3 regions of the Desulfothermus sp. genome follow, and region 2 is predicted to be linked to each of the others. Evidence: riboswitches for the same ligand, from Rfam matches in the RefSeq annotation. Region 2 holds a riboswitch; each other region holds the start of a gene.
The links. Region 2 has a riboswitch for cobalamin ahead of ACY2V1_RS10780 (ABC transporter substrate-binding protein). Riboswitches for the same ligand answer to the same signal wherever they lie in the genome.

Region 1 (5,442 bases), on a different contig from region 2:
TCACTAGTTGATAAGGTGTCAACTCATTGTGAAAAGACCTTAAATACTGTTCCAGAGGCAATAGTTGCTGATTATAGATATGGTTATATTCATTCCCTGTTAAAAGGAGTAATAAAATACCGTTTTGATCCAGATAGATTGGATATTTCAGATAAAATAGATAGGGTTCTGACACACAGATTTATTGGCCCGCTTATTATGGTTGTTATTTTATATCTAATGTTTAAGATGACTTTTTTGTTTGGGGAATACCCCCTTGCTTTGATTCAAGATTTTTTTGGATTTTTATCTAACTTGGCCTCTAACTATCTTCCTCCTGGTTTTTTTAAATCCCTTGTGATTTCAGGAATTATAGATGGGGTAGGCGGGGTTATGAGTTTTGTCCCTTTGATTATGATCATGTTTTTCATCTTAGCCTTTTTAGAGGACAGTGGTTACATGGCGAGGATGGCGTATATGCTGGATCGTGTGTTAAGGATATTTGGTCTCCATGGATATTCAGTTATGCCTTTTATAATCTCAGGGGGTATCCCAGGTGGATGTGCAGTTCCAGGTATTATGGCCACCAGGACATTGAGGGGGCCAAAAGAAAAAATAGCCACTATTTTGACAGCACCGTTTTTTTCTTGTGGCGCAAAGGTACCAGTATTCTTGTTACTTGCTAGCGCATTTTTTCCTAAAACTGGCGATAAGCTTATGTTTTTTTTGACCATTTTTTCCTGGTTGTGGGCACTTATTATAGCAAAGCTATTTAGAATAAGCGTAATACGAGGAGAATCCACTCCTTTTGTTATGGAGCTACCACCTTACAGGCTTCCAACTCTAAAGGGTCTTGTTATTCATACCTGGGAGAGAGTCTGGCAGTATTTAAGAAAGGCTGGAACTGTTATTTTATTGATATCAATTATTATATGGGCAGGGATGAGCTATCCAACTCCTCCAAAAAGTTTAATTATCCCCTTAGATAAAAAAATAAATTCTTTAAAACTTAAGCTATCAAAGACCAATTATGACAAAATTAAGGAAAAGCAAATTCAGGATAAAATTCAAAGCTTAATTGCTGAGAAAAAAAAGATAGCACTTACACATTCGTTTGCTGGAAGATTAGGGATTCTCTTAGAAGACGTCACAAAGATGGCTGGTTTTGATTGGAAGAGTAATATAGCTCTAATAGGTGGAATAGCTGCAAAGGAAGTGATTGTATCCACTCTGGGAACAGCATATTCATTAGGGGAAGTGGATGTGGAAAATTCATCGTCTTTGTCTGAGAGAATAGCCAATGATCCAGATTGGAACAAAATAAAAGCCTTAAGTTTCATGATATTTGTGCTAATTTATGCCCCATGTTTTGTCTCTGTTGTTACAATTGCCCAGGAATCCAATTGGAAATGGGCAATTTTTAGTGTGTTTTTTAATACCTTAACTGCATTCTTTATGTCTATATTAATTTATCAATTAGGAATTAGATTTTTTTAATAGGTTGACTTTTTAGTGGATTTTTATTATTTATCTCCTAAACAAAGGAATTATGTCTCCTAACATCTCGGAACACGGTGAAAATCCGTGGCGGTCCCGCCGCTGTAATCGGGGAGGTTGTTCCACCTAGGGGCCAGATAGTATAATGTGTCTGGTCCGGTCACTCTCAATGTCCACTTTGGGGGGAAGGCCGTGGGACATACTGATGATCCGAGAGCCAGAAGACCTGTTAGGAGATGGAATTCACGGTGTCCTGATGGTAAAGGGGCCCGGGGAAACAATAGCTGTTTTCCTGGGTCCCTTTTTTATTTACAGGTGGAAATTAGATATGAATTTTTACTTAGTGGTCCACAGCAAAAAATAAAATAGGAGGTATGAGGTATGAAGAAAAATGTAATATCTTATCGTCGCAGGTGCAAAAAAATAGGGAAAAATACTGGTCTTTCCCACTACATCCTTTTGACCCCAAAGGCCAAGAAATAGGTAAAATATAACATGAATAAAAGAACATATGTAAATACCGGTTTTGGTCCCAGGTTTTCTGTCTTGGAAATTGGTGTAGATGATAAGGTTGCAGTTGTTGAGGGAGATAGTGGATTTTGGGCAATAGTGGATGCATCAGAGCTTCCTTCTGCTCTTAGTGGAAAATTGACAGAGGATTTTCTCAAAAAAGAAAAAGAGTTCAAGGAAGAAATGGAGCTCCTTAGATTTAAGCTGCCACCATCTGCTGTTTATTTTAATCCCACTGACAGGTGTAATTTTGATTGCACTTATTGTTATCTTCCAAGGGAGAGACGGAAAAATGGGATTTCCATGAGTCCCAAAGAAGTGTGCGCCAGTCTTGAGAAGCTTCTTATCTTTTTTAAAGATGTGCTTGGAGATGATGCCAAACCACAGGTGATATTCCATGGTGCTGAGCCAATGATGGTAAAAGATGCTGTTTTTGAGGGAATATCCAGGTATAAAGATGATTTTCTTTTTGGTATTCAGACCAATGGGACCCTTCTTACAGATGAGGACTTAGAGTTCATAAAGAAAAATCAGGTGGGTCTTGGTATATCCTTAGATGCTCCTGTGGAGGAAATAGCCAATGCAACCAGGAAGAGCTGGACAGGGAAAGGTGGTTTTAAAAAGGTAGTTGAAGTTATAAAAAAACTCTCAGATTATCCTGCTTACAATGTGATTACTACAGTAACAAAACACAATGTGTCAGTTTTAAAGGATCTGGTTAGATTTTATTATGATTTAGAGGTTCCTGTGATAATGCTAAATCCTGTTCGTTGCACTCAGGAAGGCGGAAGGCTCTCTAAGCCAGATGATATGGTGTTTTTAAAAGAGATTATAGAAGCCTTAGATCTAACATATGAGCTCTATGAGTCCCATGGGAGGAAATTGGTAGTTGCTAACTTTGCTAATATCATGGCGGGAATCCTGGGGCCAACTGGTAGAAGGCTTATGTGCGATATATCTCCATGTGGTGGTGGAAGATGTTTCTTTGCTTTGGCTGCCAATGGAGATATCTTCCCATGCAGTGAATTTATAGGTATTCCAGAGTTTAGGGCAGGAAATATTAATGAAGAGCCGTTATCTGATATTCTAAAAAAAGAACAGATCAAGATGGTGACCAGTAGAATGGTTGAAAAGATAGAGCCCTGTAAGTCGTGTGCTGTTAGACATTTCTGCGGCGCCCCATGTCCAGCTGAGGTGTACATGCTAAATGGAGATCTCAATACAGTTGCACCATTTTGCAATTTCTATGAAGGGTTAATTCGGTATGCCTTTAAAATCATAGCCATGGGAAGGGAAAACGCTTATATCTGGGATGGCTGGGAAGAAGAAACTGAGTGTACTTATAACTTTGCTTAAAAATATGCTGTGGACCACTAAGCAAAAATTTATAACTAGCTATTTCCCCTGTGATATCTGAATTAAATTTGTTAGTGTGTTTTTAGGAAAAGAATAACAAATACATATAGTTATCACATAGTTATAATTCAAAAAATTAATCCTTGACATATAACAGGAAATAAATATAATCCCTTTCCGTTGCATTGATCCCCGGTAGCTCAAGCGGCAGAGCGGGTGACTGTTAATCACCATGTTGGCGGTTCAAGTCCGCCCCGGGGAGCCATTTTAATGTAGATATTTTACCTTTCCCGTAAACTTTTTGTCTCTCCTTCAGTACTTTTCTTTTTATAATAGAGTTGCAAAAATAAAAAGAGTAAGTTATAAAAACTTTATGCCTTATAGTGCAAATGTAATCAGATTACTTGAAAAAGTAGAGCCTTCTACGAGGGAGGTGCTTATTGCCGTTTTAGAGGAGATAGAGCGGCAGAGGGAAGAATCTGTTACAAAAAAGGAATTTAATGAGCTAAAGGATATTGTCTTTGACCTAGCAGAGGCACAAAAGAAGACAGAGCAGAGGGTAAATGAGCTAGCAGAGGCACAAAAGAGGACAGAACAGAGATTAAATGAACTAGCGGAAGCTCAACAGAGAACTGAACAGGAGCTTAAAAAACTTATAGGAGAACACCGCAAAACAAGAGAACAGCTTGGTGGTCTGGCCCATACAGTTGGCTATATACTAGAAGATAGAGCATATGTTGGTCTGCCTCCACTCCTTGAAAAAGAAAAAAATATAAAATTAATCTCTCCGCTAAAAAGGGATTACCTAGAAATTGGACCTGGTAAATACGTAGAGCTAAATATTATAGGAAAGGCAAAAAGAAATGGGAATACTATATGGGTCGTGGGAGAGTGCAAGACACAGCTTAAAAAAAGAGATGTTGACAATTTTTTAAAGACAATATCTAAAGTAAAAGATTTTATAGGAACAGAGATTTTTCCTGTTTTAGTTACCTACCAGTCCTCCCCTCCAGTTCAAAGATATGTGAAGGAAAAAGGGATAGACCTTTATTTTTCTTATCAATTCCCAATATAATTTCGAAGAGACAGTCTCTACAATATAATTAAAAGATTTTTGGTCTTTATCTTATGGAATTTACAAAAGAAAAATCCATTCCATCAATTTCAATTATTAAGGCATCAGCAGGTTCAGGTAAGACCTTTGAACTGGCAATTAATTTTTTAAAGATGTTAAATTTATCTTTCCCAAATCCCTTCCATTTAAGAAAAATAATAGCAATTACCTTTACCAACAAAGCTGCCTATGAAATGAAAGAGAGGATTTTATACTTTTTAAAAAATATTGCCCTTAGTACGGATTTTGGAATTGAGCTAACTAGAATATCAGGTCTAAAAAAACAAGATGCAATTAAATGGCTGGATATTGTAATTGAAAATTACACAGATTTTAATGTTAAAACAATAGACTCTCTTTTATTTTCTCTATTTAAGGGGTTTTGTTTTGAATTAAATATGAGTCCTGAACTAGACGTGGTGTTTTCTCTAGATGAAATAATAGATGAATCATTTGATTTAATGTTGAAAAATTTAATTGAAAATAATTATGATAAATTTCTAGAACTCTTGACTACTTATTTAAATGTAGAACAAAAAAGGGGATTTTATCCAGAAAATGGAATAAAAAGGAGGTTTTTAGAACTATATAAACATGCTTATAAAGGAATTAGACCTGTTGAATTAGAAATTGATAAATATTATTTATTAAGGGAAAAGGTTAGAAAAACCTATGATAATTTCTATAAGTGGTGTGCAAAATTGAATCCTCATTTAAATAAATCAAAATTGAGGTCATTAAGAGTTGATCTGGCTGAGGAAGAAATAGTAGATAAAGCCTTTTGGAAATATAATTTTAAAGATCTCTTTAAAAAGAAGGAACTTCCCAAGGTAGATAAAGAAGATTTAAAGAAGTTTAAAAAGGTATATGAAGATTTTAATAAGAGTGTTGAAGAATTTAGTCGCTTAATAGGGAAATTTGCCTATTATCAAGCAGTTGGCTATACCTACGCATTAAATGAGCTTACTAGATATGTGGATGAAGTT
Region 2 (5,442 bases):
TTTTCCAAGGCAAGGAAACAATTGGTCTTACAAATATGCCAGAAGACAGTGGTCCCTTGCAGAAAATCCCCTGCTGAGATATGAATACCTGCTTAAGTTTGATATAGACATGATAAGATTTATCAAAGAGATAAATATATTAAGACCAGAAATGCCACCTAAACATCTTCATGACCACAATGAAAATAAAATTATTGCCTTTGAGAGAGGAGACTATGTATTTGTGTTTAGCTTCCATCCAACCACATCATTTACCCATTACAGAATATATGCACGTCCAGGAAAATATAAGCTGGTGTTTTGTACAGATGAAAAAAAATATGGAGGGTTTGAAAGATTAAAAATAGGTGAAACCCACTTTACTCTAACTGAAAAAACATATAATCATTTAACACATTACTTGTCTCTATATATACCAAATAGATGTGGTTTTGTATTAAAAAAGATAGATTGAGATAATGCCGGATCACGAATCCCGAATCACGAATCACAAATCACAAATTACGAATCCATGGGCGGATATGGAATCCATGAGCGAATATGGAATCCGCCCCTACACCCTATTCACAAATCACAAATCACGAATCACCAATCACGAATCACGAATTACGAATCACGCCTTTATCAAGGTTAAAAATTTACTTGACACACAAGACAAAAAAAAATATTCACATAGTCTCGACATCAGTAAGCCCCCGTAGCTCAGTAGGATAGAGCACAGGATTCCTAATCCTGGCGCCGCAGGTTCGAATCCTGCCGGGGGCATAGAGAAAATTCAATAATCCCCACAAGTTAGAAAATCTCATAAAATCCTCAACTCCGTAGTGTTAATCCGTTTTTTGAATATTAATATACCAAAAATTAACCAAAAACCAAGTCTTTTTGTAAACTTCCACAAAAAATGAAAAAAAGTTGCAAATAAAATGAGAAAAATAAAACTAACCGAGAGTAATACTTGACTTTCAGACAAGAGTTTTCCTTTTTAAAAGAAAATTTTATTAATTAATCAACAAATTTAAGGGATTATAGATAAAATTTTTGTAAGACCCTACTAATTTCAAATATACAATTAAATTATTCCAGGTACAACATGATAAAAAGGCTTTTTTGACAATTTAAGACTCTTCTAATAATAAGAGTTTGGAATACCAAAACATAAGAATGTAAAAAAGGAAGAACTTATTACATTGGGGAAATGGTCAGAGTTCGATTAAGCCCAAAAAGGAGAACTAGATTTACCTGGAGTCCGTAGAAAAAATCCCAAGCATGGTTTTAATTACAGAGAAAGCTGATATTGATAAAATCCAGGTTAGGGATTATGCTGAATTTTAATAACACAATGGAATCAATGAGATCTTTACATAGTTGTCTTTGTTGGCATTCAGGTAAAAGAAATCCTTTAAGGATAATAGAAGAACCAACTCCCCTCCAGGCTAAAATATTTTCAGTATTTGGCTACAAAATAAAAGGTGGGGTCTTACAAAAAATATCTAGATAACATCTTGATATTACAGCTTTTTTATATTTAGAGCTAAAAAAGGGAAAGTCCAATTTAAAATGTTGTTTATCTCCTAGATCGAGATCAACACTCAAAATAGGCTCACAATTCCGAATGTTTCCATACCATCGTTCTGGATATTTAGAACGGCGGCTGTTTATGTTCCATTCTCATCAGAGTATTTATCCTCCCTATAAAAAATAGGGGATCTTAAATTGAAGTAAGAGAAGTAAGAATGGACTTTTTCAAAAAGAGTTAATGTCTTGATTATCCCTTATTTTTTATTTGTAAATGAAGGAAATTTTTTTTATCGGATTTCCCTTATGAGTAAGTACAATTTCATATGGTCCAGATGGAAAGCTCTTTCCTTCAGATGGTTCTAATGTAAATGTTACATATCCAGTGTAGTTTGGATTTTTAATTTTTAACGGCAAACTGAAAATAAATATTTTTTTAGATCCATCATAGAAATACCAGTTCGCTGTTATTTCTGTATCTTTAGGAACATTTTTAATCATGCAACTTAAAAAAATAGCTTTTGTGTCAGGGTTAATACTTTCATCTATATAACCATATAAGTAGTGAGTTTTGTATTTATATACTGCACAATTTTCTATTGTAAAATTGAGTGAAGTGTTCTTCTGACGTTCAGAAGCATCTTCTGATGAGTAAGTCTTGTAAACACTATTTGCCCAAAATCCTCCACATATTTTATTGGGATCTCCACTGCATTTCATATTGCAATTGTTAGCTGGTCCATATTTTCCATAACTATTGCCACAAAAGCATTGAGTTGAATATTGTACTGATGCATATTTAAAATTTCTTTTTGAACAAATATCAATGCACATCTCAGGAGTCATATCTTTGGATCCATACATAAATCCATCTAAGTCTCTACCTTGGGTTCCAGTTGGATCTCCACTATCTTTAAAACAACCAATGTAGTATTTACTCAAATTGTCATTAAAAGATACACCCTTTGGTGTTTGAACATTACTTTTAGTACCTGCACATTCTATGTATCTAAATCCATCACAAAATCCTTGATCGCAGATTTCACCTGTTCCAATGATTTTAGTTGGTGAGTGAAGTCCTATATCAGGGTCTATTTCCCATTTAATTGCATTACTGAAACCTTGTTGTTTACAAAACTCATCAGCAGCTGGTTTGCCGCACAGTGAACCCCATACCTTACACCAATCTAAACGATACCCAGATATGGAAGGAGAATTAAAAATTTTTGTTACGCCTGTTTTATGTTTCCCTGATTTTTTTACACCTGATATAGTAAATTTATTTGGGACAGGATTTGGCACTTTGTATTTTAACCAACACCTAGGTGATGGTCCTTGATATCCTGGTCTTACAAATGTCCATGCTTTACACCGTGAATCTTTATCACACGCCTCTTTGCACAATGCTGGACTATTTTCTGTGAGATTGATATTTTTATAATCATATCCTGGTCTATCAATATTGTATTCATAACCTGCAGAACTAGCGGTGTTATAGGCAAACATATCTAAACTAAAATAAAAGCAAATAATTAATGTAAATAGAATGTTAAAAAAAATTTTTGATTTAGACTTCATCTTTTCCCCCTTTTATTTAGAAATTAAACTCGACATAAATTTTATCCTTTAATAAAAAATATTTCAATAAATTTTCTCGAATTTATTCACATCCAAAAGAAGTTGATCTATAAAAATTCCACAGCAAAAAACTAACTGTAACATAGTTGTAACAAATTATATAATGGGCAACCAAAAAATTAAGAGGTGTCTGTGTGAAAAAGTTAATGTTCCCTTTGGTGTTTGCTTTTTGAACAAATTTTGTGATTGCTGGTTCAATAAAATCAGAGGCTCAACCACTGTGCTGTCGGTAACATGATTATTTATGAGTGGATGGATATTAAAGTTAAGCTTCTCTTAATTTATTTGAATACTCTAGGCATATTTAACAAATCTAATTGTCAAGATTTTTTTAATGCATCTATCAACTTATCAAACAAATCTTCAATTAAAATATTGACTCAAAAAAAAAATAAATATAGAGAATTAAAAAAATTGAGTATAAAAATGGGTTCAGGTGCCTTTTAAGGTTTAAAAGGGAATCCGGTGAGACTCCGGAACCGGCCCGCGGCTGTGATAAGGGGACGAAAGCTGCAAAATGCCACTCTGGTTGTAACACCAGGGGAAGGCGCAGCGAGCCTTGTTGGATTTCCCAAAAGGGAACTCTATTCAACAGGGCAAGCCCTGTTGAATAATGACAGGGCGAGCCTTGTCGAATTGATTTCCTGAGGAATAAGGTTATTCAACGGGGCAAGTAGGATGATCCTTAGAGTCAGAAGACCTGCCTGAACAAAAATATCATTTTCTCATAAGGCAAAGAAAAAATAAACTTGTAGGGATAAAAACGGGAAATCCCTGAAGTCCTTATGTTATCAGGATTTCAGGGTTTTTTATTTTAAACCATGAAGGAATATTGCTTTAAAATTTTAATTCTTATGATGGGAATTTTAGTAACTTCCTCTGCAAATGGTAAAAAAATAATAGGTCTGTCTGGGACAGTTATAACTGTTCCTTTTTATCCAAAAAGGATAGTTTCCCTTGCACCAAGCATCACAGAATGCCTTTTTGAAATAGGTGCAGGAGACAGGGTAGTAGGTGTCACTCAATTTTGCAATTATCCAGAACAAGTAAAACGCTTGCCAAAGGTGGGATCTTATATATCTCCAAGTATTGAGAAGATACTTGCACTTAAACCAGATTTGTGTATTGCCACTAAAGACGGCAATCCAAAACACATTGTATTTAAACTTAAAGAAATTGGAATAAAGGTCTTTGTTGTTGATCCAAGAGATATTGAATCTCTGTTTTCCACAATGCTTGTTCTTGGGGAAATCGTTGGATGTGAGAAACAGGCCAAAGCAGTTGTGGAAAGGTTAAAGAAAGATGTGTTGTTAGTTCAAAAAAGAGCGTCATTGTATATCAATCCCCCAAAGGTATTCTTTCAAATAGGGGTGGATCCAATGGTTACAGTTGGTAAAAATACACTCATAGACAATTTAATAAAGGTAGCTGGGGGTGTAAATATATTTAAAAATCTTAAAGGGTATCCAAGAATCTCTGTTGAACAGGTCATAGGGTTAAATCCAGATATTATAATCATAACATCAATGGTTCATTCAGAACACAATTTAAATAACCTCAAACAATTCTGGGAAAAGTATAAAGAAATAAATGCAGTAAAATATTCAAATGTGTTTGTTGTAAATTCAGATTTTTTCAATCGTCCTTCACCTAGAGCAATTCAAGGACTAAAACTTCTGTCAATGATCTTTGAAAAGGCATTAAAAAAAATTGTCAATGAGAAAAATTGATAAAATAAAAATTTAAGAATTTGCAGCAAAATATATTTTAAAAGATATATACAAATGGGAGTATTGCTAAATTATGAATCTAAAAAAAATTTGGATTATATTTATGAGTTTATTTTTATATTCACCTCTTTCATATTGTTATCAAGTAAAATTTTTGGATGATGCTAAAAGATTCATAGAAATAAATAAAAAACCCCAAAAAGTTGTATCTCTTTCTCCATCTATTACTGAAATTTTGTATGAAATAGGTGAAAAAGAACATATTAAAGGGATAACATATTATGATGAATATGTAATAGAAGGAGCACATATAGTAGGTGGTTTTTTATATCCATCAACAAAGAGGATAAAAAAGATAAATCCTGATATAATTTTTTGTTCAAAAAGGCATAGAAAAATCATAAATGGATTTGAAAAAAATGGCGTTAAGATAATTGTTTTTGAACCAAAGGATATTCCTTCTTTATATAGGACAATCAAAATTTTATCAGATATATTTGAGAAAAAAGATAATGGACTTAGGCTAATTAAGAAGATTAAATATCAATTAGATCATATC
Region 3 (5,442 bases), on a different contig from region 2:
TGAAGAACAAAGGGAATATTTAAAAAAATTGATTGATAATTTATACGATCAGTTTGTGGAAGCCGTGGCCAAAGGACGTAAATTGGATAAAAAAAAGATTTTACCCCTGGCCGATGGCAGGGTATTTACAGGGATGCAGGCAAAGGAGCTAGGTCTTGTTGACTATTTGGGCAATATGGACAAGGCTACTCAAATACTAAAAAAAATTTGCAATATATCTGAAGAGATTGACATAATAGAAGGTCCACAAAAAAAAGAACCCTTAATAAAAAGGATCCTTGGATCTGTGAAAAATAACTCTCCCATAAATCTGAAAGAAGGTTTTTACTACATATGTCCCCTGTACGCAAAATAAATCAAGGAGGTTTTAGACATGCATACTTTAATTGAGCTTTTAAAAAATATGAGCCATTCAACAATTCAGGGATTTTTTGGTGTGCTGGGTATATTTACATTTTTAATTGCCATGGTTGGGTCTGGCATATACAGAGTAAAACAGCAACTTGAAAAAGAAGAGTCTAAATAATATTGCCTTTTACAATCTGATCTGCTGTATCTAAAACAGGTGTATATCCATCTTTTAAGTATAAAGTAATATAATATTGTCCATATTCTCCTTGTGAGTAGAGCTGGTAATTAAAAGGCATAATAACAACTTCAGGAGCAAAATTTATTTCTTCTAAAAATGGAATTAATTTCTCTGTTATTTCAAGAGACCACATAGTTCCCTTGTCATCAAATGCATCTAAATTATGGGTTATTTCTGGATCCAGTAGATGACATACAAAATATACTTCATCACTTTTTAAAGGATCTTTTGGTGAGTCAGAATGTATAAAGACTTCAACAATCCTTTCATCTAATGATGCTATCTTTTTTGCAATATTCTTTAGAATATCTAAGCTTTTCATTTGACCTCCTTATATGCAAAAGCTGAAGTTTTTTAATTTTATTACTAGTATTTTTGATGTAAAAGATGTTTATACATTTCTGGTTATAGTGTTGAATTTTCCATTTTGTTTTGTTCTTCTATAGCCTGCTCAATAGAGTTGATTAAATCATCTTTTTTTGTCATGTTTGAATCATAAAGTGCAATTTGTAGATTTATTGCCCTTTGTACTATTGGTTTGGTAATGTCAAAAAAATTTTTTAAGGATTTAATGGCGTTTTCAATATCTCCCATATGCGCAAAACAAAGTCCCAAATAAAGAGACGTAAAATTGCTTTTTATACCTCTTTTTCTGAGCTCAAGAAACTCCTTCATAGCATTTTTTATATCTCCCAGTTTATAATAGCAATAGGCCAATTTTTGTCGTGCCACTAAATTATCTGATCTATGCTCTATCATTTTTAGGTATATTTCTTTTGCATCCTTGTAATTTTCATGAGCCAAATATTCATCTGCCTTTTTTGCCTCCTTATGAATAATGGAAGTAGCTTGAGGTGGTTGCACTGAAAATCTCTGTCTAAAACCAAATAAAAATTCTCTTCTACTAAGTCTGGTCTTTTTCATAAAAATCTTCTCCTAATCTAAGTCCCAATGAAATCTCAACGAAATTATATGTATCTAAGTTTTTTGCGTAAAAATTTATAATACAGAATTAGATTAAAAATATTAACTGGTTGTCTTATATTTGTCAAAAAAATTGACAAATATATGGAAGAATAAGGGAAGATACTATACATAATAAATATCCATGACAAGAGGGAATCAGTAACATTTTTACAGAGGTTGACAAAAAAATAAAGTTAAAATAGAAAAGACCAATCAGGTGCCGTTATATGGCTTAAAAGGGAATCCGGTGAGAATCCGGAACCGGCCCGCGGCTGTGATAAGGGGACGAAAGCTGCAAAATGCCACTCTGGTATAAATGCCAGGGGAAGGCGCAGCTCGCCCTGTTGAATTTCCTAAGAGGAATCCTATTCAACAGGGTGAGTCCTGTTGAATCTCCTGAGGAAAAAGGTTATTCAACAGGGCAAGTAGGATGATCCTTAGAGTCAGAAGACCTGCCTGAGAATAAAAAGAATATTGCCCTCGGGAGATGGGGTGATATTATAGGGATAAAAACGGGAAATCCCTGAGATTTTTAAATCTCAGGGATTTTTTTATTTTTAAAAAGACTTGACTTAAAAATTTTTTAGGGTTATGAAATTTGTAATATTTAATAAAAAAAAGTAACACAAAAGGAGGATGGTTTTATGAAAAAGTTTTTTTCGGTATCAACATTAGTCCTATTTTTTTTCGTTTGTTCGACTTTTGCCTTTGCAGATTCAAATGAAGCCTTGAAGCAAAGAATTGAAAGGCTTGAACAAGAACTCGCAGCACTCAAAACTGAGCTGGCAAAGAAAAACGAAGAAAAAAAAGAAAGTGTACTAAACAAGTTTTCAGGGAAAGTAGAATTACATGGGATTATTGAAGTGGAAGGTTCATATGCAAAGGGTTTTGATGAATCAGAGGAAAGTGATATTAAATTGGCAACTGCACAACTTGATGTTGATGCAAAATTAAATGATTTTGTTTCTGGGAAGATTACTTTTTTATGGGAAGAGGATGAAACAGAGCCAGTGGATATTGACGAAGCGTATATTTTAATTGGCAATACTGAAAAATTTCCCCTTTATATAAGGGCAGGGAAACAATACCTTCCCCTTGGGGAATTTGATACCAATATGATCTCTGATCCCTTAACATTGGAGCTTGCTGAAATAAACGAATCTGCCCTTTCCTTGGGATTTGAGAAAAATGGTTTTTTCTTAGAAGGTTCTATCTTTAATGGAGATGTAGATAAAGAGGATAATGTTAATGACGATCTAAATCATCTAGATGAATTTTCAATTTATGGAGGTTATTCAGGGGAATTTAATGGTGTGTCCTTTACTGCATGGGGTGGATACCTCAATAACATTGCTGATAGCGATACCATTTCAGATACAGTCCCAGGTACCATTGATGACTATATTGGTGCATTATGTGGAAATTTAGCTGTTGACTTTCAAGGTGTAACAATTTATGCAAGCTATGCAGGTGCAGTTGAGAGCTTTAAGAAAGGAGAGCTTGATTTTAAAAATCATGGGGCAAAGCCAAGGGCATGGAATATTGAAGCAGGATATACCTTAAATTTATTTAATTATGATACCACTTTCGCCGTAGGATATCAGGGAACAGATGAGGCTGTGGCACTTGAGATGCCTAAATCAAGGTATATAGGAAGTATAACAGTTTCTTTGCTGGAAAATTTGTCCCTGGCAATTGAATATGCATATGACCAAGATTATGATTTAAATGAAGGTGGTACAGATGAAGATGCCCATACAGTGACAACACAGTTGCACCTTGAATTTTAGCAAGCCCAAAGCACTCTTTTATATACAGGACCTGGATTCGTTATGTGAAAAATAATCCTCCCTTATGGCGAATTCAGGTCCCTTTTTTTGTCTAATCCTTATTTAAAATAATCCTGCAATCAGCAACAGATACCCCCAATCCTTCATCATGGACAATCAACGGATTTATGTCCAGTTCCTGGATTTCTGGATGGTTTTCCATTAGCCGGGAGACTTTCATTATTACTTTCTCAACTGCATATATATCTTTTTTCTTATCCCCCCTAAAGCCTGTAAGGAGTTTATACGCCTTTATGTCTTGAACCATTCTCCTTACATCTCCCCTTGTTAAAGGAGCTATTCTAAAGGATACATCCTTAAATACTTCCACAAAAATTCCACCAAAACCAAACATTACAAGGGGTCCGAATCTTGGGTATCTAGTAGCACCAACTATGCATTCCACCCCTTTAGGGGCCATTTTTTGTACCAATACACCATCTATCCTTGCCTCTTTTTTGTATTTAAGACCATTGCTTATTATTTCTTTGAATCCTTCTTTAACTTCTTTATCTGTGGTCAGATTTACAAGTACACCTTTGGCATCTGATTTATGCAAGATATCAGGAGACATTATCTTTAAAACAACTGGAAACCCTATCTCATTTGCTATTTTAGCAGCCTCATCTTCACTTTTAGCAAGCTCCATTGGTAAGATATCAAAATTATATGCCCTTAACAGATCTCTGCATTGGAGTTCAGTTAGTCTTGTGCTGTCCTTTTCAATATAACCCTGGATAAGTTCCTTTGCTTTTTGTGGGTCAACTTGAATTTCTATTTCCTCATAGGTCTCCCTATGGAGCCAGCTATTGAACTTATACAAGGCACCTAAGGCCTTTGCAGCATTTTCTGGAAAACTGAATACTGGATAGCCGTGTTCCTGGAGATAATGTACGCCAGGAGAAACATCCACTACACCCATAAAGCATGATACTATTGGCTTGTTAGTAGTAGATGCTACTCTGACAATTGCCTCAGCAGTTGCCTTTGCATCTGTCATGGATTGTGGTGTTAAAATAACAAGTACTCCATCTACATTTGGGTCAAAGACAACAGTCCTGAGTGCATTTTCATATCTATCTGAGGTGGCATCACCAATTACATCAATGGGATTGTGGATATTTGCAGTTGGCGGAAGAAATTTCTTTAGTTTTTCCTTTGTCTCATCTGTCAATTCTGCAAGATTAAGGCCTGTTGTGACGGTTACGTCTGTGGCAACTATTCCAGGACCCCCTGCATTGGTCACAATAGCCACCCTGTTGCCAGCTGGTACCTTTGTTCTCATCTTTCCCAGGGGGGTTTCGCTTTTGTATGTAAATGCCGTGGCATAATCAAAAAGCTCATTAATAGTTTCTGCCCTTATAATTCCAGTTTGATCAAATATTGCACTATACACTGCATCAGAGCCAGCTATAGCACCTGTGTGTGATGCAGCTGCCTTTGCACCTGCAGTTGTGCGACCAGATTTTATCACCAATAGAGGTTTTGGATTGTTCCCAGATGTTATTTTTTTGGCAGTTTCAATAAATTCCCTGGCCCGCCTGAGCTCTTCTAGATAAATCATTATCACTTCAGTGTCAGGATCATTGTAAAAATACTCCATTAAATCAACTTCATCTACATCGGCCTTATTCCCAATGGAAATAAATTTTGAAAAGCCAAACTCCCTATCTGCTGCAAAATCCAAAACCGCAGTACAAAGTGCCCCACTTTGGGATATAAAAGATATCTTACCTGACTCAGGCATCCTTCTTGAAAAACTTGCGTTTAATCTCACCTGATCCAGGGGATTTATAACACCTAGACAATTAGGACCTACCAAACGAACACCTGCCTCTTTGCACATATCTGCAATTTCCTGTTCTATCTTTGCGCCTTCTCCACCCACTTCTCTAAATCCAGCAGAAACAATAACTATTCCGCCCACTTCTTTTTCTATGGACTGTTTTACCGCTTCAAGTGCCAATTTTGGAGGCAAGATAATAAAAGAGAGATCCACAGCATCTGGAATATCTAAAATAGATGGATAGGCCTTTACACTTACAACAGACCTGGCTT

Region 1: it holds a riboswitch for cobalamin, as region 2 does, so the genes downstream of both, cbpB (peptide-modifying radical SAM enzyme CbpB) here and ACY2V1_RS10780 (ABC transporter substrate-binding protein) in region 2, are expected to answer to the same signal.
Region 3: it holds a riboswitch for cobalamin, as region 2 does, so the genes downstream of both, ACY2V1_RS04660 (LbtU family siderophore porin) here and ACY2V1_RS10780 (ABC transporter substrate-binding protein) in region 2, are expected to answer to the same signal.

Annotation. Positions count from the first base shown of each region.
Region 1 covers NZ_JBMYBT010000045.1:6,846-12,287, reverse strand. Annotated here, with positions in the region: gene feoB (ferrous iron transport protein B) at 1-1,476, shown strand, start outside; cobalamin riboswitch at 1,498-1,724, shown strand; gene cbpB (peptide-modifying radical SAM enzyme CbpB) at 1,972-3,342, shown strand; tRNA gene ACY2V1_RS03350 (tRNA-Asn) at 3,532-3,607, shown strand; gene ACY2V1_RS03345 (hypothetical protein) at 3,716-4,417, shown strand; gene ACY2V1_RS03340 (UvrD-helicase domain-containing protein) at 4,471-5,442, shown strand, end outside.
Region 2 covers NZ_JBMYBT010000146.1:3,671-9,112, reverse strand. Annotated here, with positions in the region: gene ACY2V1_RS10795 (alpha amylase C-terminal domain-containing protein) at 1-454, shown strand, start outside; tRNA gene ACY2V1_RS10790 (tRNA-Arg) at 692-765, shown strand; gene ACY2V1_RS10785 (PAN domain-containing protein) at 1,780-3,093, opposite strand; cobalamin riboswitch at 3,571-3,875, shown strand; gene ACY2V1_RS10780 (ABC transporter substrate-binding protein) at 3,975-4,883, shown strand; gene ACY2V1_RS10775 (adenosylcobinamide amidohydrolase) at 4,987-5,442, shown strand, end outside.
Region 3 covers NZ_JBMYBT010000064.1:13,007-18,448, reverse strand. Annotated here, with positions in the region: gene sppA (signal peptide peptidase SppA) at 1-355, shown strand, start outside; gene ACY2V1_RS04675 (hypothetical protein) at 374-526, shown strand; gene ACY2V1_RS04670 (hypothetical protein) at 519-911, opposite strand; gene ACY2V1_RS04665 (tetratricopeptide repeat protein) at 995-1,513, opposite strand; cobalamin riboswitch at 1,754-2,029, shown strand; gene ACY2V1_RS04660 (LbtU family siderophore porin) at 2,200-3,345, shown strand; gene acs (acetate--CoA ligase alpha subunit) at 3,437-5,442, opposite strand, start outside.